4 regions of the Nitratidesulfovibrio sp. HK-II genome follow, and region 1 is predicted to be linked to each of the others. Evidence: predicted binding sites of a transcription regulator. Region 1 holds the regulator's gene; each other region holds the start of a gene.
The links. Region 1 encodes sigma-54, which starts transcription at its own class of promoters, with help from an activator protein. Its sites were predicted from a motif close to CTGGCACGGNNNNTGCTT; they were not measured.

Region 1 (4,946 bases):
GCGCCAGAATCTTCAGATCATCCTTGAGCACACCGGGCTTTCCAGGGCCAGGCAGCAGGAGCGGTCGGACATGCTGATGGCCGACTTCGGCATCAGCCATCTGGCGGATTCCGTGGCCATGCACCTGTCCGGCGGCGAGCGGCGGCGGCTGGAGATCGCGCGGTCCATGATCCGCGAGCCCAAGTTCATCCTGCTGGACGAACCGTTCGCGGGCATCGACCCGCTGGCGGTGGACGACATCCAGCAACTGATCACCGGCCTGCGCGACCGGGGCATCGGTGTGCTCATCTCCGACCACAACGTGCGGGAAACCCTGCATATCTGCGACAGGGCCTACCTGGTCCACCAGGGCGAAGTGATCCTGGAGGGCACCCCCGCGCACATCGTGGACAACCCGCGCGCGCGCGACGTGTATCTGGGCGAGGGATTCTCGCTCTAGCTCCATTTGCATTTTTGCCGCATTCACGGCGCCTTCCGCATCGCGGGGGGCGCCTTTTTCGTGCCTGCCGCCGGGGTGCGGGGCATCCCTCCGGGGGTATCCGGCGAAATGGCGACAGCGGTTGCATACTTTTTGCTTCTATGGCATGGTTTCCCTAACCTCTTGGGGAAGGGAACACATTTCCACAGTGGGCCGTTTCTTGCTTGACGTCGCACCCCGCGTTGCGTCGTCATCTTGCTCGCCCTCAACGTTTGGTGCATAGGGGTCGTCCACGCATGGCATTGGAACTCAGGCAACAGCTCAAGCTCACCCAGCAATTGGTGATGACGCCGCAACTGCAACAGGCCATCCGGCTGCTGCAGCTTTCGCGGCTTGAGCTTGTCGAGACGGTGCAGCAGGAGCTGCTGGAAAACCCGTTCCTGGAGGAAGCGCAGGACGAGGGGCCGCAGTCCGAAGCCCCCGACCAGCGGGACGCCGCCCCCGAAGCGGCGGCGGATGTCGCCTACGACCGCGATATTGCCCGCGAGGCCGACTGGGAGGATTACCTGGGCGATTTCGCCAGCACCAGCCGCCAGTCAACGGTGCGCGAATCGGAAATGCCCGAGGAGATGACCTCGTTCGAGGCGCGCTACGCCGCAAAGCCCTCGCTGGAAGGGCACCTGATGTGGCAGTTGCGCCTTTCCGCGCTCACCGAGCGCCAGAAGGACATCGGCGAGGTGATCATCGGCAACATCGCCTCGTCGGGCTACCTGCATGCGACCATCGACGAGATCGCCGAAATGGCGGGCGTGGCCCCCGGCGAGGTGGAGCCGGTGCTGCACGCCCTGCAGCGCTTCGACCCCGTGGGGGTGGCCGCGCGCACCGCGCAGGAATGCCTGCTGGTGCAGATAGAGATGCTGGGCTACACGCGCGACAAGGTGCTGGTGGAACTGGTGCGCGACCACCTGGAAGACCTTGAGAAGCGGCGCTACAAGCCGCTCTTGCGCAAGTTCCGCCTGACCATGGAGGACCTCAAGGAGTACCTGGACCTCATCCAGACCCTGGACCCCATGCCCGGCGCCAGCTACGGCGGCGGCGACCCGCAGTTCGTCAGCCCCGACGTGTTCGTCTACAAGTACGACGACGATTTCATCATCATGCTCAATGAGGACGGCCTGCCGCACCTGCAATTGAGCACCATGTACGAGCGCTCTGCCGCTGCGGCGGCCTCGGCGGGCGAGCGCGAATATTTCCAGGAAAAGATGCGCTCGGCCTCGTGGCTTATCAAGAGCCTGTACCAGCGCCAGCGTACGCTGTACAAGGTGGTGGAATCCATCGTGAAGTATCAGCGTGGCTTTTTCGAGGACGGGGTTTCGCGCCTGAAGCCGCTCATCCTGAAGGACATCGCCGACGACATCGGCATGCACGAATCCACGGTCAGCCGCATTACCACCAGCAAGTACGTGGCCACGCCGCACGGCATCATGGAGTTGAAGTTCTTCTTCAACAGTGCGCTGGAACTGGACGACGGCAGCCAGGTGGGCTCCGAGAGCGTGAAGGCGCTGATCAAGAAACTGATCGGCGAGGAAGATCCCAAGGAACCCCTGAGCGACGAGCGCATCGGCGAAATTCTGAAGGAACAGCTCAAAGTCAATATTGCCCGCAGGACCGTTGCGAAGTATCGTACTGCCATGGACATTCCCTCCTCTTCCAAGCGGAAGGAACTGTTCTGACGGTCAGAGCCCCGCGCCGGACCAGGCGCAGGGCGGCGCACCCGGCAGGCGCACCCCAGCGTGCGCGCCGCGCGACGCGCGTCGCATTCCCCTCTCACCACTGGAGGAGCGTATGAACATCTCTTTCACCTTCAAGAACTTCGAACCCTCCGACCACCTGAAGAAGTACGCCCGCCGTCGCCTTGAAAAGCTTGGCCGGTTTGTCGGCAAGTCCGCCCTTGAAATGCAGGTGAACCTTTCCGTCGACAAGTTCCGCCACAAGGCTGAAGTGCAGATGACCGGCGACGGGTTCACCCTGTCGGCCGTCGAGCAATCGGAAGACATGTACGCCACCCTCGACCTGGTGCTGGAAAAGCTGGAATCGCAGCTGCGCAAGCAGGTGGAGAAGCAGAAGGACCGCCGCCGCACGGTGCAGTCCGAAAAGCTGGGCAAGGGCATCGACGTGTTCACCTTCGGCACCGTGGGTGAAGGCGACGAACGCACCATCACCGGCACCGACCACTTCGCCCCCAAGCCCATGCACGTGGACGAGGCGGCCATGCAGCTGGACCAGGGCGACAACGAGTTCCTGGTCTTCCTGAACGCCGAAGTGGAGCGCGTGAACATCATCTACCGCCGCCGCAACGGCGACTTCGGCCTTATCGATCCCGTCGTCTAGGCGTCATACATGCGGCTTTCGGACTATCTTCACGATGAACTGATCCTGCCCGAGCTCTCCGCCGGCACCAAGAAGGAGGTGCTGGCGGAACTCGTGCAGGCCGTGGTGCGGCGGCATCCCGAAGTGGATGCCGCCGTTGCGCTGGGCGTGCTGCAGGACCGCGAGGGCCTGGGCACCACGGGCATCGGCGACGGGGTGGCCATTCCCCACGGCAAGCTGGCCACCATCAGCGACATCGTCGTCGCCGTGGGCCGCAGCGTGCCCGGGCTGGACTTCGACGCCCTGGACATGAAACCGTGTCATCTCTTTTTCCTGGTGCTGGCTCCCGAACAGGTGGCGGGCATGCACCTGCGCATCCTGGCCCATATCTCGCGCCTGCTGAAGGACCCGCAGTTCCGCCGCGCCATGCTCGACGCGCCGGACGGGGCGGCCTTCACGGCGCTGATGCGCACCACGTAACGCGGAACACCTTGCGCACATCATCGGCAGGCGCGCGGCGCGGCGCGTCTGCCGAAACGCCATCCGGCACCGGCCCGCCCGAGGAGTCCGCCATGCCCACCAAGGCTTCCCACCCACCCACGCCCGATGCTTCCACGGCGTCGGACGCACCCGCCCCCGGCACGGCGTCGGACGCGGGCAGCCCCGTGGCCGCCGCCGACTTTCCCGTCATCATCGTTACCGGGCTTTCCGGCGCGGGCAAGAGCACCGTGCTCAACGTGCTGGAAGACTTGCGCTATTTCACGGTGGATGGTCTGCCCGCCACCCTGGCCCCGCAGATGGTCACCATCCTGAACCGCGAGGCCCTGGCCCATTACCAGGGGCTGGTGCTGGGCATGGACCTGCGCGAGAGCAATTTCGTCCGCAACCTGGAAAAGTCGCTGGAACGGTTGCAGGGCATGGGCGTGCGCCCGGCGGTGGTCTTCATAGAGGCCAACCCCGCCGTGCTTAACCGGCGCTACGCCACCACCCGCCGCCCGCACCCGCTGGAAAGCGAGGGCATGGGGCTGGAACAGGCCCTGGAGCAGGAACGGCTGCGTCTTGCCCCGGTGCGCGAAACCGCCGACCTCGTGGTGGACACCTCCAGCTATTCCATCCACGACCTGCGCCGGGTCATCCAGAAGAAGTGGAGCACCATCCAGGGGCGCATCCGCTCGCTGCGCATCAACATCGTCACTTTCGGCTTCAAGTACGGCGTGCCCGCCGATGCGGACCTGGTGTTCGACCTGCGCTTTCTGCCCAACCCCTATTTCGTGCCGGACCTGCGGCCGCTGTCCGGCCTGGACGAGCCGGTGGCCAAATACGTGCTTGAAGCGGGCCACGGCGACGCGTTTCTCGCCAGGCTCATAGATTTTTTGCATTTCCTGCTGCCGCAGTACGAGGCGGAAGGGCGCTACCGCCTGACCATCGCCATCGGCTGCACCGGCGGGCGGCACCGTTCGGTCTCGGTGGCCGAGGCCCTGCTTCGCGCCTTGAAAAAATCTGATTATGCCGTATCCATAGAGCACCGCCACATGGAACTGGGCTGACGCCCGCTGCCCGCGCGGCCAACCGCCTTGCCCTGCCGCAGGGCGCACGGCTCAATCCGACAACCCCTCAGGCCCAGCCTGCACGCACCAGCATGTCCACCACCGCACAGTCCCCGGCCGCACAGCCCCAGACGGAACCGCGCATCGGCGTGATTCTGGTCACCCACGCCGACTACGGCGCGGCGCTGCTGCGCGCCGCGGAATTCATCCTTGGCCCCCTGCAGGACTGCGCGTCCATCAGCGTGGACGTCTCGCAAGAGGTGGACGAAACGGTGAAGCGCCTGAACGAGGCGGTGAAGCGCCTGGACACCGGGCGCGGGGTCATGATCCTTACCGACATGTTCGGCGGCACGCCCACCAACCTCAGCCTTGCACTGCTGGGCAAGGGCAACGTGGAAGTGCTGACCGGCGTCAACCTGCCCATGCTGCTGAAGGTGTTTGGCGGGCGCGACGGCGATCTCGCCACCCTCTCGCGCGACGCGCGCGACGCAGGGGCCAAGGGCATCGTCGCGGCGGGCGAACTGCTGCGCAGCCGGGTCAAGAACGGGTAGGGCCATGCTCTGGTTCCGCATCGACAACCGCCTGGTGCACGGCCAGATCATCGAGGCGTG
Region 2 (4,946 bases), 1.8 Mb from region 1:
TCCAGCGCCTTCTGGATCATGGAGTCGGCGGTCATGATCGACTTGGAGTTGGTCTGGAAACCGCGCTGGTAGAGGATCATGTTCACGAACTCGCGCTCCATGGACACGTTGGACTGCTCCAGCGTCTTGGCTGCCACGGTGCCGAAGTTCTCGGTGTCGGGCAGGCCCTCTTCCGCCGCGCCGGAATCCTTGGTGGCCGAAAAGTGGTTCATCCCCTCGCGGCGCAAGCCGTCCTCGCTGGTGAAGCGGTACAGGGTGACGCGGTACAGTTCATCGTTCTGGCCGTTGCTGTAGCGCCCGATGACCGTGCCGTCCGAACTGATGTCCAGGCTGGCCAGAAATCCTTCCGCGTAGCCATTCTGCTTCGAGCGCAGCTCGGACGAACTGCCCCCATAGGCCGTGGTGCTGGCCGAGGCCAGGGTGGCCCCGCCCATGCCCATCAGGGCGGAGGCATTGGACCCCACCGCTGCCGGGGTGGCCGCGCCCGCCGTCCACGTGCCGGTGGACGAGGACAGGCCGAGATCCAGGCTGATCAGTTGCGTGCCCCCGCCGCTGGCGAAGGTGGCCGAGAACTGCGGCAGGCCGTCCGCCCCGAACGAGGCCGGAGCCCAGTTGCTGAGGTTGGTGGCGTCCGTGCCGGTGGGCGTGTAGGCGGACATGTTCACCAACTGCCCGGCGGAATTGAAGGTGAGCGTGCCGGACATCAGCAGCCCCGCGCCGGATGTGCCCGCCAGGGCCGATCCGTCCTGCGCCGGGTTCATGGCCACCACGAACTCGAAATACTTGTTGCCGCCGCTTTGCCCCGCGCCGTCGAAATACACGTTCACGTCGTGCGCAGTGCCCGATGCGTCGTAGATCTTGATGGTCTGCTTGTAGTTGTAGGCGGAATCGCCCAGGGGCGTGTCCGACGTGCCGTTCCACTTGGAAAGCAGCGAGAAGTAGGGGTTGGCCGCGTCGGACGACTTGTCGCCCGAACCCAGGTTGTTCAGGGCCGTGATGGACGTGGTGGCCCTGGGAGCCATGACGTTGCGCCCGTTTGCCCCCGGCGGCAGGCTGATTGGCCCCGTCGCGCCCTCCACGCCGTCGGTGATGGCCCGCCCGGTGAGCACGTAGCCGTTGGGGTCCACCAGGTTGCCGTCCTTGTCGAACCGGAAGTTGCCCGCGCGCGTGTAGTGGACGTCGCTGCCCAGGGTAACCTGAAAGAACCCCTTGCCGTTGATGGACAGGTCGGTGATGTCGGTGCCCGACTCATACGGCCCCTGCCCATACGCGGTGCGGATGGTGGTCAGGTTCGAGCCAAGGCCCACCTGGCTGATGGACGTGGTGGCGGAGTTGCCCGTGCCCGCGTACTGGCTGAGCAGGTCCTCGAACAGCGCCTGCTGTTGCTTGAACCCGACGGTATTGACGTTGGCGAGGTTGTTGCTCACCGCCTGCATGCCCTGCGACAGGGTTTTCATGCCGGAGGCGCCGGAATAGAGGGCGCGTAACATGCGTGTCTCCTCGGGCGTGGAATGCCCCGGTCCGTGCCGCGTTTCGCCTGCCTTCCCGGCGGAAGGCGGGCACGCGGGACCAGGGAAGATTCTTCCCTGAAGGGTCGCAAAGCACGAGCCGTGCCAGCGTTGGGCAATATTTCGCAACATTGCGGAATGTAAAGACGTCGGCGCATGAAAACGGGCGCGAGGCGGCAGGAACTGCCCTGCGGCGGTGGCCCGCGCATGCGAAAGGGCCGCGCGGCTGTGCCACGCGGCCCTAAAGAGCCTCGCGCATGCGGGGCCTGCCGGGCGGTCTGCCCCGGCATCACCCCCGCGCCGAATCCCCGTTACCCGGCCATGCCGGTGCGGGCCTTCCACGAGATCACGGTATTGACGAGCAACTGGGCGATGGTCATGGGACCCACGCCGCCGGGCACCGGCGTCATGGCCGAGGCGATGCAGCTGATGTCGTCGTACTTGCAGTCGCCCACCAGCCCTTCTTCGGTGCGGTGAATGCCCACGTCCACCACCACCGCGCCGGGCTTGACCATGTCCGAGGTTATCAGGCAGGGCCGCCCCGCCGCCACGAACAGGAAATCGGCCCGGCGGCATTCCTCGGCAAGGTTCGGCGTGCCGGAATGGCACACCGTCACCGTGGCGTTGGCGTACTTGCCGGGCGCGCCCAGCATCAGCGCCAGCGGCTTGCCCACGATGTTGCTGCGCCCCACCACCACGGCCTTCTTGCCCGAAGGCGAAAGGTCGTACCGCTCCAGCAGGGTCATCACCCCCGCCGGAGTGCACGGGCGAAAGCCCGGCAGGCCCAGCGCCAGCCGCCCCATGTTCTCGGGGTGAAAGCCGTCCACATCCTTTTTCGGGCTGATGCGCTCCAGACAACGCTGGCTGTTCAGCCCCTTGGGCAGCGGCAGTTGCAGCAGGATGCCGTCGATGTCCTCGCGCCCGTTCAGGTCGTCGATGAGCGCCTCCAGCGCCTCCTGCGCGGTGTCCGCAGGCAGGCGAAACGCCTCGGACCGGATGCCCGCCTCGGCGCAGCCGCGCTCCTTGTTGCGCACGTACACCTGCGAGGCCCCGTCGTCGCCCACCAGAATCACCGCAAGGCCCGGCGCGCGGCCCGCCGCCGCAAGACCCGCCGCCACCTCTTCCTTCAGCTCCGCGCGAATGGCCGCAGCCGTCGCCTTGCCGTCAAGCAGCACCATGTCTCCACCTCCCGAAATCCGGCGCGCGTGCGCGCCGCCTGTCTGATTCCGCTGCCCGGCACTGTTGTGCGTCCCGGTCGCATCCGCCATGTGTCGCTGCCCTGTTTCTCCGCGGGAGAGCAGGCAGTGTTTTGAAGTCGGGGCTCTGCCCCGTGCCCCGCCGGGGGAGCACGCTCCCCCGGTCCCCCTTTCAAGGGTGGGGCTCAAACTGAAATATCTTTACAAAGGCATCGCAGTGGCAGACCGGCTCACACACGCAAGGCCCGCCGTCTCTCCGTGACGGGCCACGCCGCAGCACGGTGCCTTCCTGTCTCCACCAGTCTTTCTTCTGTCGAACTGCCTTTCTTCCTTATACTCCGCGCGGTCCTCCGCGCGGACGGCGGGTGCGGGAAAGACGGGTGAAACTACGAAATGCGGAGGCTGGCAAGGAAGGGGACGTTTTCCCGAAGGGAGCGTGCGGCAGCCGTTATGTGAGCTTGCGAACATTACGGATGGCGACCGCAACGCGCTCTGCCGTACGTGACCAAGGGAAAATGGCCACTGACGCCGCCAGCACCCGAATAGCGGGTTTTGCCGCGTATTCCCCGCGTTGGGACACAGGCAGGGCCTCTCCCCGCCTTTCCCTCTTCCCTCCTCCCGCCTTTCTCCCCCCGCCCGAAAGCAAAAGGGAGGGAGCCTCGCAGACCCCCTCCCCGTCATCGCGCAAGCGTGCGCTAGTCCTCGCCTTCTTCCTCGAAGCCGAAGTGCGCGCTCATCATGGGCCCGAAGTAGATGCCCGTGTCGTCCAGGTCTTCCTCGATGCGCAGCAGCTGGTTGTACTTGGCCAGCCGGTCGCTGCGGCACAGGGAGCCGGTCTTGATCTGCCCGGCGTTCAGGCCCACGGCGAGGTCGGAGATGAAGTGGTCCTCGGTCTCGCCCGAACGGTGCGAAATCACCGTGGTGTACGCGGCCTGCTTGGCCATCTCGATGGTGTCCAGGGTCTCGGTCAGCGTGCCGATCTGGTTCAGCTTGATGAGGATGGAGTTGGCCACGCCCTCGTCAATGCCCTCGGCCAGGATGTCCGGATTGGTCACGAAGATGTCGTCGCCCACCAACTGGATGGTGTCGCCCAGCTTGTAGGTCAGCTCGCGCCAGCCGTCCCAGTCGGACTCGGCCAGGCCGTCCTCGATGGAGATCAGCGGGTAGCGCGTGGTGAACTCGCCCAGCCATTCCACCATCTCGGAATTGGACAGGTTCTTGCCCTCGCCCGCCAGCACGTACTTGCCGTCCTTGTGGAACTCGGACGCGGCGGCGTCGATGGCCAGCGCGATTTCCGCGCCGGGAATGTAGCCCGCTTCCTCGATGGCCTTCATGATGTAGCGGAAGGCCTCGTCGTGGTTCTTCAGGTTGGGGGCAAAGCCGCCCTCGTCGCCCACGCTGGTCACGTGGCCGTCGGCGGCCAGCAGCGCCTTCAGGGTATGGAAGGTCTCCGCGCCCATGCGCAGCGCGTCGCGGAAGGTGGCCGCGCCGATGGGCATGATCATGAATTCCTGAATGTCCAGGTTGTTGGGCGCATGCGCGCCGCCGTTGATGATGTTCATCAGCGGCACGGGCAGCACCTTGGAATTGACGCCGCCCAGGTACTGGTACAGCGGCAGCCCCAGGAAGCTGGACGCGGCCCGCGCGGTGGCCAGGGATACGCCCAGCATGGCGTTGGCCCCCAGGCGCGACTTGTTGTCGGTGCCGTCGAGGTCGAGCAGGGTGTTGTCCACCTGCACCTGGCGCAGGGCGTCGAGCCCCACGGTGGCCTCGGCGATTTCACCCATCACGTTGTCCACGGCCTTCTCCACGCCCTTGCCCTTGTAACGGCCCTTGTCGCCGTCGCGCATTTCCAGCGCTTCGCGGGTGCCGGTGGAGGCGCCGGAAGGCACGGCGGCGCGGCCGGTGTGGCCCGATTCAAGGGAAACTTCCACCTCGACGGTGGGATTCCCGCGGGAGTCAAGGATTTCCCTCGCCCAGACGGATACGATGGTGCTCATCTGCATCTCCTTGGTCCTTTCATGTTCGTCGGGTTTCGGTCGTCGGAATGTCTATTGTCGGATGCGGCCCGCGCCCGGCCCCGCCCCGGCCCGGAATGGAGGGGCGATGGCGTGGCCCTAGCGGGTGCCGCTTTCAAGATACAACAACCGCAGGCCTTCCAGCAGCAGGTCGGGCCTTACGTGGTCGAAACAGCGGCTCACCCGCGCGATGTCCCGGGCGAACCCGCCCGTGGCCACCACCT
Region 3 (4,946 bases), 1.0 Mb from region 1:
CGGCGGTAGATGTGGCCCGCGCCGTCGCTGTCCATGCGGTCCATGACCTGGCGCGAGATGTACGACGAGGACATGGCCTCGATGATGAATTCGCCGGGGTGGGTTTGCAGCATGCGCGGGCGCAAGGCCTCGCGCACGAAGCCCTGGATGGCGTCTATCTGCGAGAACACCAGCCGGGCCTTGGCATGCACCTCCTCTTCCAGCACCGTGCGCAGGTGCATGTACAGCACCGTGGCGAACAGCCCGCCCAGGCCGATGACCGCCACGGCCAGACCGGCAAGGAACTTGTGTTGCAGGGTGTGCGGTTTTGGAATGTACATGCGCGGGGAACGGCCGAAGACTCCGGCCGCCTCGTTGAAAGATGGGATGAAGGCAGCCTAGTCGCCGCAATGGTCCCCGTCAAGGAACCCCGAACCGGGCACGCGGGTCACGCGGGACACGCCGGTCACCACGGTCACGCGGGACAGCCTGTGCCCCGGAGCGGAGCACGCGAATGCGCTCCGCACCCGGCCATCAACGGGCCACGGCAGCTGCGGCGGCGGGACCGGCGGCCATCGGGGCCACGCCCGGCCCGGCGGCGGCAGGATCCCCGCCCTTCGCAGGACCCGTCGGTGTGAACCGCCAGGTGGAGCGGGAATTGATCTCCGCCTGCTGCGACATCTCCACGTCGGTGTAGTACAGCTGGCCGCTGCGGATGCCGTAGATGTCCTGCACCGCCCCGTAGTGTTGCAGCGCGGGCAGGTGCGCCACGACGCGCGGCCCCGCAACGAAGAACAGCGCCCACAGCACCGCCACGGAAACGCCAAGGGCGGCAAGCCGCCCGATGAAGGTATGACGCAACGTGTGTCGCATGAAAACTCCCGGAAGGGGGAGCCCGCCCCCGCGGAATGAGGCGGGCTCCCGTATGTCCCCTAGATCTTTGCGGTTATCTCGGGGAACACGATATAGAACATGACGTAGGCCATGGCCAGGGTGAGCACCAGGTTGAAGCTCTGGCCGCACACGTACAGGATGAGCGGCTTGCCGCCCTTGAAGTAGTGGGCCAGTTCGCGGAAGTTGGTGGCCAGACCGATGGCGGTGAAGGCAAGGCAGAAGAACCAGCCGCGCGCCGAGGCGGTAAGGCCCTTCAGCACGCCCTGGTCAAGCAGGGCCTTGCCCATGTCCGGGCCAAGGTTGCCGCTGATCAGCGAGAAGACGATGGACGCGGCCAGGAAGCCCAGCACGAACTTGGGGAAGCGGTGCCAGATCTCGCCCACGCCCACCGAATGCCCTTCGCGGCATTCCACGCGGGTGCACCAGTACACGGCCACGCCGAAGGCGGTGACGCCGATCAGCACGTTCTGGATCATCTTGATGGTGGCGGCCACGTACAGGGCCTTTTCACCCAGGAACGCACCGGCAGCGGCCACCGCGCCGGTGGCGTCGATGGTGCCGCCCATCCAGGCGCCGCCGAGAATCTGGGGCATGTCCACGGCCTTGATGAAGGCGGGCATGGCGATCATCATGATGGCGGTGAACACCAGCGACAGGCCGATGGAGAGGGTCAGCTCCTCTTTCTTGGCCCGGCACGCAGCGGCGGTGGCGATGGCGGCAGAGGTGCCGCACACCGACATGTCGGCCGAGATGACCACGTTCAGGGTCTTGGATTCCATCTTCAGGATGCGCTGGCCGAAGATGAAGGTGCAGATGAGCACGATGGGGGTGACCACCCAGGCCACGAAGATGCCGGGAATGCCGATGGCGATGATCTTGTCGAACAGCACCTCGGCGCCCAGCAGCACGAGGCCGGTCTTGATGAAGTATTCCACTTCCAGGGCCGGCTTGATCCACTTGGGCGTGCCCACGGTGTTGGCGATGAGCATGCCGATGATGATGGCCCAGGCCTCGGTGCCGATGCCCCAGTACTTCATGGTGGACTGATGGCCCATCATGGTGGCCAGGCACGCCACCGCGAACACGGCGATGAAGCCCGTCAGGAAGCCGGGCACCGACTTGCCCATGAACTTCATGCCGATGGCGAAGAACAGGCCCATGCCCACCATGAGCAGCGGCAGGCTGGTCAGCAGGTTCATGGGCTTGGACTTGGCCTTGTCGGCGGCCGACTTGGCCTTGGCGGCAGCGGCGCGCCATTCGGCGATCTTGGCCTTGGCCCCGTCGTTCAGGCTGGCATCGGCGAAGGCGGCGTCTGCGGCGGCCGTTTCGGCGGCCACGGCGGCGGCCAGGGCGGCATCGGCCTTGGTCTTGGCTTCCACGGCCTTCTCGGCATTGGCGGCGGCCTTGGCGTCCGCGGCGGACTTGCTCACGTAGAAGGAATCAAGGGGGTTGTCGGTCCAGCCGCCCGGAGTCTTCAGGAAGGCGGAAATGGCCTTGCCCGTGGGGCTGTCCATGGCCTTGACCTTGGCCTTGTCGTCCTGGGCCTTGTAGTAGGCCAGGGTCTTGAACGGGGCGCGCTGCGCCTCGGCGGCCATGACGGCGTTGGCCTTGGCGATCTTTTCGCCGTATTCCGCCGGGGGATTCAGCAGGTAGATGCAGATGCCCGCGATGATGATGACGAAGCCGAGCCAGATGGCCCAGTAGTCTTCCTTGGTCCACAGGTCGGACAGGCGCGAGTGCCCGTGGTCGACGACGACGTTGCTGTCGTTGGTTGCCATGTTAAGGTGCTCCTCCTTGCGGTTTGCCGCCCCCGTCGGCAGTGCGGACGGCGTGCCCCTCCGCTAATCAAGAGGCGTGCCAGACCTTGCAATGACAACCTGATCCTTTTATTTCAGCGCTTTGCACGGAGACAGCCATCATGAAGCTGAAAACAACAGTTTTCAGTGCAAACTTTTCTTTTCACCACTTGCTGCCTCCCCGGGTATGCAACGCGAACGGGCCGCCCCGAAGGGCGGCCCGTTGATGGTGACGATGCGTTGCCGTGCTCACCGGCCAGTGGCCGGAGAATGTGCGAAAGGGCCGACGCCTGGCGGCCGGGTGCTCAATCCTCGCGCTCTGTGCGGCGCTTGCCGTCGCTGCGGCACTTGCCGCACACCCCGAACAGGTACATGCGGTGCGAGGTCAGCACGTAGCCGTGGCGACGGGCCAGGTCTTCCTGAAGCCGCTCTATCTCGTCGTCCAGCACCTCGATGTTCTCACCGCAGGCTTCGCAGATGAGATGGTCGTGGTGCTTGCTGCCGTACTTCTGCTCGTAGCGGGCCACGCCATCGCCGAAGTGCACTTCCTTGGCCAGGCCGGAATCGCACAGCAGCTTCATGGTACGGTACACCGTGGCCTGCCCCACGGAAGGATCCGTGGCCTTCACCCGTTCATACAGTTCCTCGGTGGTCAGGTGGCCGCCAGCGCTCATGAACACCTCTACGATGAGCATGCGCTGCGGCGTGACCTTCAGGCCGTTGCGGGCGATGTACTCGTGAAACACGTCTATGGCTTGCTTCATGGGTCTCCTCGCGATGTGGGGCGTGGTCTGGCTGTCCTATACCGTGTGCCCGGCCAGCGCAACAGGGGCGTGCAATGGTACGAACAACAGGAACTGGAACAGCCTGGCCAAAGCCCCCCCTAACGCAGGATTCTCGTCCGATGTCCGCAGGGTTTCAGGTCCGCCCGACGGGCACGCTTCGCGCCTTTCGGGCCGGACCCAACGGGCGAAACGACACGTCAGGCCTTACAGCACCCGCTCCACGCGCCAGCCCCGCTCACCCGCCACGCGCTCCAGCGCGCCGCCGCCCAACACCGCCACCCGGCCCGTGCGGGCCGCCTCGGCCATGACGTCGGCCAGGGCGCGGAAGTGGTCGTTGGTGGTGGACAGGATTTCGTCGCGCATCTGCTGGCGCGCCGCGTCGGAATCGCCCGACAGGCGGCGGAACAGCGCGGCCGACCCCTTGGCGTCGGGCAGCATGTGCCGGTCCACGTCGCCGATGGCCCCCACGATGGCGTTGGCCAGTTCCGTGGACGAAAGCGACACGCGGCGCAGGTAGTCGGCCGTGGCGTCGTACACGTCCAGCGTGGCGGCCACGTTGGGGTCGCGGTACGAAACCTGCGCCAGCACCCCGCTGGCCCGGTCGAAGGCGCAGAACGCGCCGTAGGCCCCGCCCTGCACGCGCACGCGGTCCCACAGGAAGGCCATGCGCAGGTGCTTGAACACCACGTTGGCCGAGCCGTGGTAGGCGTAGCCCAGGGCATACAGGTCGGCCGCCTTGCCCACGTAGTTGACCTGCGCGGGCATGACCAGCGCCTCGGCGGCGGCCGGGGCCTCGCCGTAGCGCCACTGCGCGGTGGCCGATTCCGCCGCCGCGTCGGGCAGCGCCCCGGCCAGGGCGGCGGCCGGAGCGGCCACGATGCGCCCGCCCTCTTCGTCGGCAGTGACGTTCATCAGGCAGTTGGAGCGGCGCAGGACCAGCCCGCGCAGCGCATCCAGGTCGGCCAGCACGCCGTCCCAGTCCTGTTCCATGCGGTCGGCCAGGGTGCGCAGGAAGGTCAGGTACGACACGCCGGACGTGGCCTCGTCCAGCCAGCCCGCCTCGGTGTAGCCCGCGCGCAGCCGGGCCATGACGATGCCGTGGCCGGAAGGCGCCAGCACGTGCTCCTGGCGGGCCTTTTCCTCCAGCACCATGCGTTGGAAGCGTTCGCGGTCGTCGAACTTCGCCTCCAGCAGCACTTCGGAAAGGATGTCGTACAGCGCGGGCACGTTGTCGTAGGTTGCCTTGCCGTGCACCACCAGCCGCGCCAGGGGCTGGCGCGCGCCCAGGGTGGTGGCGAACAGGGTGTCTGCATCCATGCCGCCGGTCTTGCGGGCGATGCGCATGCCAAGGTCCACGAAGTCGCGCCTGGTGGTGCCCATCTCGAACAGGGCGCGCCCGAACAGCGGGACGAGGGGGACCAGGCGCGCGGGCACGGCGGACAGGTCGAAGGTGGTCTCGGTGTAGGCGATGCCCGAGGTGTCCAGGTCGTGG
Region 4 (4,946 bases), 1.2 Mb from region 1:
ACGTGCTGCCCGGCCCCACCGAGGTGGTGGCCACGGGCGGGTTCGCCCGGGACATCGCGCGGGTGAGCCGCTGTTTCGACCACGTAAGGCCCGACCTGCTGCTGGAAGGCCTGCGGTTGTTGTATCTTGAAAGCGGCACCCGCTAGGGCCACGCCATCGCCCCTCCATTCCGGGCCGGGGCGGGGCCGGGCGCGGGCCGCATCCGACAATAGACATTCCGACGACCGAAACCCGACGAACATGAAAGGACCAAGGAGATGCAGATGAGCACCATCGTATCCGTCTGGGCGAGGGAAATCCTTGACTCCCGCGGGAATCCCACCGTCGAGGTGGAAGTTTCCCTTGAATCGGGCCACACCGGCCGCGCCGCCGTGCCTTCCGGCGCCTCCACCGGCACCCGCGAAGCGCTGGAAATGCGCGACGGCGACAAGGGCCGTTACAAGGGCAAGGGCGTGGAGAAGGCCGTGGACAACGTGATGGGTGAAATCGCCGAGGCCACCGTGGGGCTCGACGCCCTGCGCCAGGTGCAGGTGGACAACACCCTGCTCGACCTCGACGGCACCGACAACAAGTCGCGCCTGGGGGCCAACGCCATGCTGGGCGTATCCCTGGCCACCGCGCGGGCCGCGTCCAGCTTCCTGGGGCTGCCGCTGTACCAGTACCTGGGCGGCGTCAATTCCAAGGTGCTGCCCGTGCCGCTGATGAACATCATCAACGGCGGCGCGCATGCGCCCAACAACCTGGACATTCAGGAATTCATGATCATGCCCATCGGCGCGGCCACCTTCCGCGACGCGCTGCGCATGGGCGCGGAGACCTTCCATACCCTGAAGGCGCTGCTGGCCGCCGACGGCCACGTGACCAGCGTGGGCGACGAGGGCGGCTTTGCCCCCAACCTGAAGAACCACGACGAGGCCTTCCGCTACATCATGAAGGCCATCGAGGAAGCGGGCTACATTCCCGGCGCGGAAATCGCGCTGGCCATCGACGCCGCCGCGTCCGAGTTCCACAAGGACGGCAAGTACGTGCTGGCGGGCGAGGGCAAGAACCTGTCCAATTCCGAGATGGTGGAATGGCTGGGCGAGTTCACCACGCGCTACCCGCTGATCTCCATCGAGGACGGCCTGGCCGAGTCCGACTGGGACGGCTGGCGCGAGCTGACCTACAAGCTGGGCGACACCATCCAGTTGGTGGGCGACGACATCTTCGTGACCAATCCGGACATCCTGGCCGAGGGCATTGACGAGGGCGTGGCCAACTCCATCCTCATCAAGCTGAACCAGATCGGCACGCTGACCGAGACCCTGGACACCATCGAGATGGCCAAGCAGGCCGCGTACACCACGGTGATTTCGCACCGTTCGGGCGAGACCGAGGACCACTTCATCTCCGACCTCGCCGTGGGCCTGAACGCCGGGCAGATCAAGACCGGCTCCCTGTGCCGCAGCGACCGGCTGGCCAAGTACAACCAGCTGCTGCGCATCGAGGAAGACCTGGACGACACGGGCATCTACTTCGGGCCCATGATGAGCGCGCACTTCGGCTTCGAGGAAGAAGGCGAGGACTAGCGCACGCTTGCGCGATGACGGGGAGGGGGTCTGCGAGGCTCCCTCCCTTTTGCTTTCGGGCGGGGGGAGAAAGGCGGGAGGAGGGAAGAGGGAAAGGCGGGGAGAGGCCCTGCCTGTGTCCCAACGCGGGGAATACGCGGCAAAACCCGCTATTCGGGTGCTGGCGGCGTCAGTGGCCATTTTCCCTTGGTCACGTACGGCAGAGCGCGTTGCGGTCGCCATCCGTAATGTTCGCAAGCTCACATAACGGCTGCCGCACGCTCCCTTCGGGAAAACGTCCCCTTCCTTGCCAGCCTCCGCATTTCGTAGTTTCACCCGTCTTTCCCGCACCCGCCGTCCGCGCGGAGGACCGCGCGGAGTATAAGGAAGAAAGGCAGTTCGACAGAAGAAAGACTGGTGGAGACAGGAAGGCACCGTGCTGCGGCGTGGCCCGTCACGGAGAGACGGCGGGCCTTGCGTGTGTGAGCCGGTCTGCCACTGCGATGCCTTTGTAAAGATATTTCAGTTTGAGCCCCACCCTTGAAAGGGGGACCGGGGGAGCGTGCTCCCCCGGCGGGGCACGGGGCAGAGCCCCGACTTCAAAACACTGCCTGCTCTCCCGCGGAGAAACAGGGCAGCGACACATGGCGGATGCGACCGGGACGCACAACAGTGCCGGGCAGCGGAATCAGACAGGCGGCGCGCACGCGCGCCGGATTTCGGGAGGTGGAGACATGGTGCTGCTTGACGGCAAGGCGACGGCTGCGGCCATTCGCGCGGAGCTGAAGGAAGAGGTGGCGGCGGGTCTTGCGGCGGCGGGCCGCGCGCCGGGCCTTGCGGTGATTCTGGTGGGCGACGACGGGGCCTCGCAGGTGTACGTGCGCAACAAGGAGCGCGGCTGCGCCGAGGCGGGCATCCGGTCCGAGGCGTTTCGCCTGCCTGCGGACACCGCGCAGGAGGCGCTGGAGGCGCTCATCGACGACCTGAACGGGCGCGAGGACATCGACGGCATCCTGCTGCAACTGCCGCTGCCCAAGGGGCTGAACAGCCAGCGTTGTCTGGAGCGCATCAGCCCGAAAAAGGATGTGGACGGCTTTCACCCCGAGAACATGGGGCGGCTGGCGCTGGGCCTGCCGGGCTTTCGCCCGTGCACTCCGGCGGGGGTGATGACCCTGCTGGAGCGGTACGACCTTTCGCCTTCGGGCAAGAAGGCCGTGGTGGTGGGGCGCAGCAACATCGTGGGCAAGCCGCTGGCGCTGATGCTGGGCGCGCCCGGCAAGTACGCCAACGCCACGGTGACGGTGTGCCATTCCGGCACGCCGAACCTTGCCGAGGAATGCCGCCGGGCCGATTTCCTGTTCGTGGCGGCGGGGCGGCCCTGCCTGATAACCTCGGACATGGTCAAGCCCGGCGCGGTGGTGGTGGACGTGGGCATTCACCGCACCGAAGAAGGGCTGGTGGGCGACTGCAAGTACGACGACATCAGCTGCATCGCCTCGGCCATGACGCCGGTGCCCGGCGGCGTGGGTCCCATGACCATCGCCCAGTTGCTCGTCAATACCGTGATCTCGTGGAAGGCCCGCACCGGCATGGCCGGGTAACGGGGATTCGGCGCGGGGGTGATGCCGGGGCAGACCGCCCGGCAGGCCCCGCATGCGCGAGGCTCTTTAGGGCCGCGTGGCACAGCCGCGCGGCCCTTTCGCATGCGCGGGCCACCGCCGCAGGGCAGTTCCTGCCGCCTCGCGCCCGTTTTCATGCGCCGACGTCTTTACATTCCGCAATGTTGCGAAATATTGCCCAACGCTGGCACGGCTCGTGCTTTGCGACCCTTCAGGGAAGAATCTTCCCTGGTCCCGCGTGCCCGCCTTCCGCCGGGAAGGCAGGCGAAACGCGGCACGGACCGGGGCATTCCACGCCCGAGGAGACACGCATGTTACGCGCCCTCTATTCCGGCGCCTCCGGCATGAAAACCCTGTCGCAGGGCATGCAGGCGGTGAGCAACAACCTCGCCAACGTCAATACCGTCGGGTTCAAGCAACAGCAGGCGCTGTTCGAGGACCTGCTCAGCCAGTACGCGGGCACGGGCAACTCCGCCACCACGTCCATCAGCCAGGTGGGCCTTGGCTCGAACCTGACCACCATCCGCACCGCGTATGGGCAGGGGCCGTATGAGTCGGGCACCGACATCACCGACCTGTCCATCAACGGCAAGGGGTTCTTTCAGGTTACCCTGGGCAGCGACGTCCACTACACGCGCGCGGGCAACTTCCGGTTCGACAAGGACGGCAACCTGGTGGACCCCAACGGCTACGTGCTCACCGGGCGGGCCATCACCGACGGCGTGGAGGGCGCGACGGGGCCAATCAGCCTGCCGCCGGGGGCAAACGGGCGCAACGTCATGGCTCCCAGGGCCACCACGTCCATCACGGCCCTGAACAACCTGGGTTCGGGCGACAAGTCGTCCGACGCGGCCAACCCCTACTTCTCGCTGCTTTCCAAGTGGAACGGCACGTCGGACACGCCCCTGGGCGATTCCGCCTACAACTACAAGCAGACCATCAAGATCTACGACGCATCGGGCACTGCGCACGACGTGAACGTGTATTTCGACGGCGCGGGGCAAAGCGGCGGCAACAAGTATTTCGAGTTCGTGGTGGCCATGAACCCGGCGCAGGACGGATCGGCCCTGGCGGGCACATCCGGCGCGGGGCTGCTGATGTCCGGCACGCTCACCTTCAATTCCGCCGGGCAGTTGGTGAACATGTCCGCCTACACGCCCACCGGCACGGACGCCACCAACCTCAGCAACTGGGCTCCGGCCTCGTTCGGGGCGGACGGCCTGCCGCAGTTCTCGGCCACCTTCGCCAGCGGCGGGGGCACGCAACTGATCAGCCTGGATCTCGGCCTGTCCTCGTCCACCGGCACGTGGACGGCGGGCGCGGCCACCCCGGCAGCGGTGGGGTCCAATGCCTCCGCCCTGATGGGCATGGGCGGGGCCACCCTGGCCTCGGCCAGCACCACGGCCTATGGGGGCAGTTCGTCCGAGCTGCGCTCGAAGCAGAATGGCTACGCGGAAGGATTTCTGGCCAGCCTGGACATCAGTTCGGACGGCACGGTCATCGGGCGCTACAGCAACGGCCAGAACGATGAACTGTACCGCGTCACCCTGTACCGCTTCACCAGCGAGGACGGCTTGCGCCGCGAGGGGATGAACCACTTTTCGGCCACCAAGGATTCCGGCGCGGCGGAAGAGGGCCTGCCCGACACCGAGAACTTCGGCACCGTGGCAGCCAAGACGCTGGAGCAGTCCAACGTGTCCATGGAGCGCGAGTTCGTGAACATGATCCTCTACCAGCGCGGTTTCCAGACCAACTCCAAGTCGATCATGACCGCCGACTC

Region 2: RVX_RS15875 (flagellar hook protein FlgE) is a predicted target of sigma-54. The motif match lies at 1,600-1,617, and genes of this name have one in related genera.
Region 3: RVX_RS03840 (YeiH family protein) is a predicted target of sigma-54. The motif match lies at 2,717-2,734, and genes of this name have one in related genera.
Region 4: RVX_RS02820 (flagellar hook protein FlgE) is a predicted target of sigma-54. The motif match lies at 3,351-3,368, and genes of this name have one in related genera.

What each region holds. Positions count from the first base shown of each region.
Region 1 covers NZ_AP036014.1:1,950,394-1,955,339, forward strand. Annotated here, with positions in the region: gene lptB (LPS export ABC transporter ATP-binding protein) at 1-439, shown strand, start outside; gene rpoN (RNA polymerase factor sigma-54) at 715-2,151, shown strand; gene hpf (ribosome hibernation-promoting factor, HPF/YfiA family) at 2,264-2,809, shown strand; gene RVX_RS07880 (PTS sugar transporter subunit IIA) at 2,819-3,268, shown strand; gene rapZ (RNase adapter RapZ) at 3,361-4,335, shown strand; gene RVX_RS07890 (PTS sugar transporter subunit IIA) at 4,428-4,886, shown strand; gene RVX_RS07895 (PTS sugar transporter subunit IIB) at 4,891-4,946, shown strand, end outside.
Region 2 covers NZ_AP036014.1:3,763,362-3,768,307, forward strand. Annotated here, with positions in the region: gene RVX_RS15875 (flagellar hook protein FlgE) at 1-1,490, opposite strand, end outside; gene folD (bifunctional methylenetetrahydrofolate dehydrogenase/methenyltetrahydrofolate cyclohydrolase FolD) at 1,820-2,686, opposite strand; gene eno (phosphopyruvate hydratase) at 3,400-4,704, opposite strand; gene RVX_RS15890 (type III pantothenate kinase) at 4,822-4,946, opposite strand, start outside.
Region 3 covers NZ_AP036014.1:943,650-948,595, reverse strand. Annotated here, with positions in the region: gene RVX_RS03850 (c-type heme family protein) at 1-320, opposite strand, end outside; gene RVX_RS03845 (hypothetical protein) at 514-852, opposite strand; gene RVX_RS03840 (YeiH family protein) at 912-2,651, opposite strand; gene RVX_RS03835 (Fur family transcriptional regulator) at 2,975-3,433, opposite strand; gene RVX_RS03830 (insulinase family protein) at 3,659-4,946, opposite strand, start outside.
Region 4 covers NZ_AP036014.1:723,206-728,151, forward strand. Annotated here, with positions in the region: gene RVX_RS02805 (type III pantothenate kinase) at 1-146, shown strand, start outside; gene eno (phosphopyruvate hydratase) at 264-1,568, shown strand; gene folD (bifunctional methylenetetrahydrofolate dehydrogenase/methenyltetrahydrofolate cyclohydrolase FolD) at 2,282-3,148, shown strand; gene RVX_RS02820 (flagellar hook protein FlgE) at 3,478-4,946, shown strand, end outside.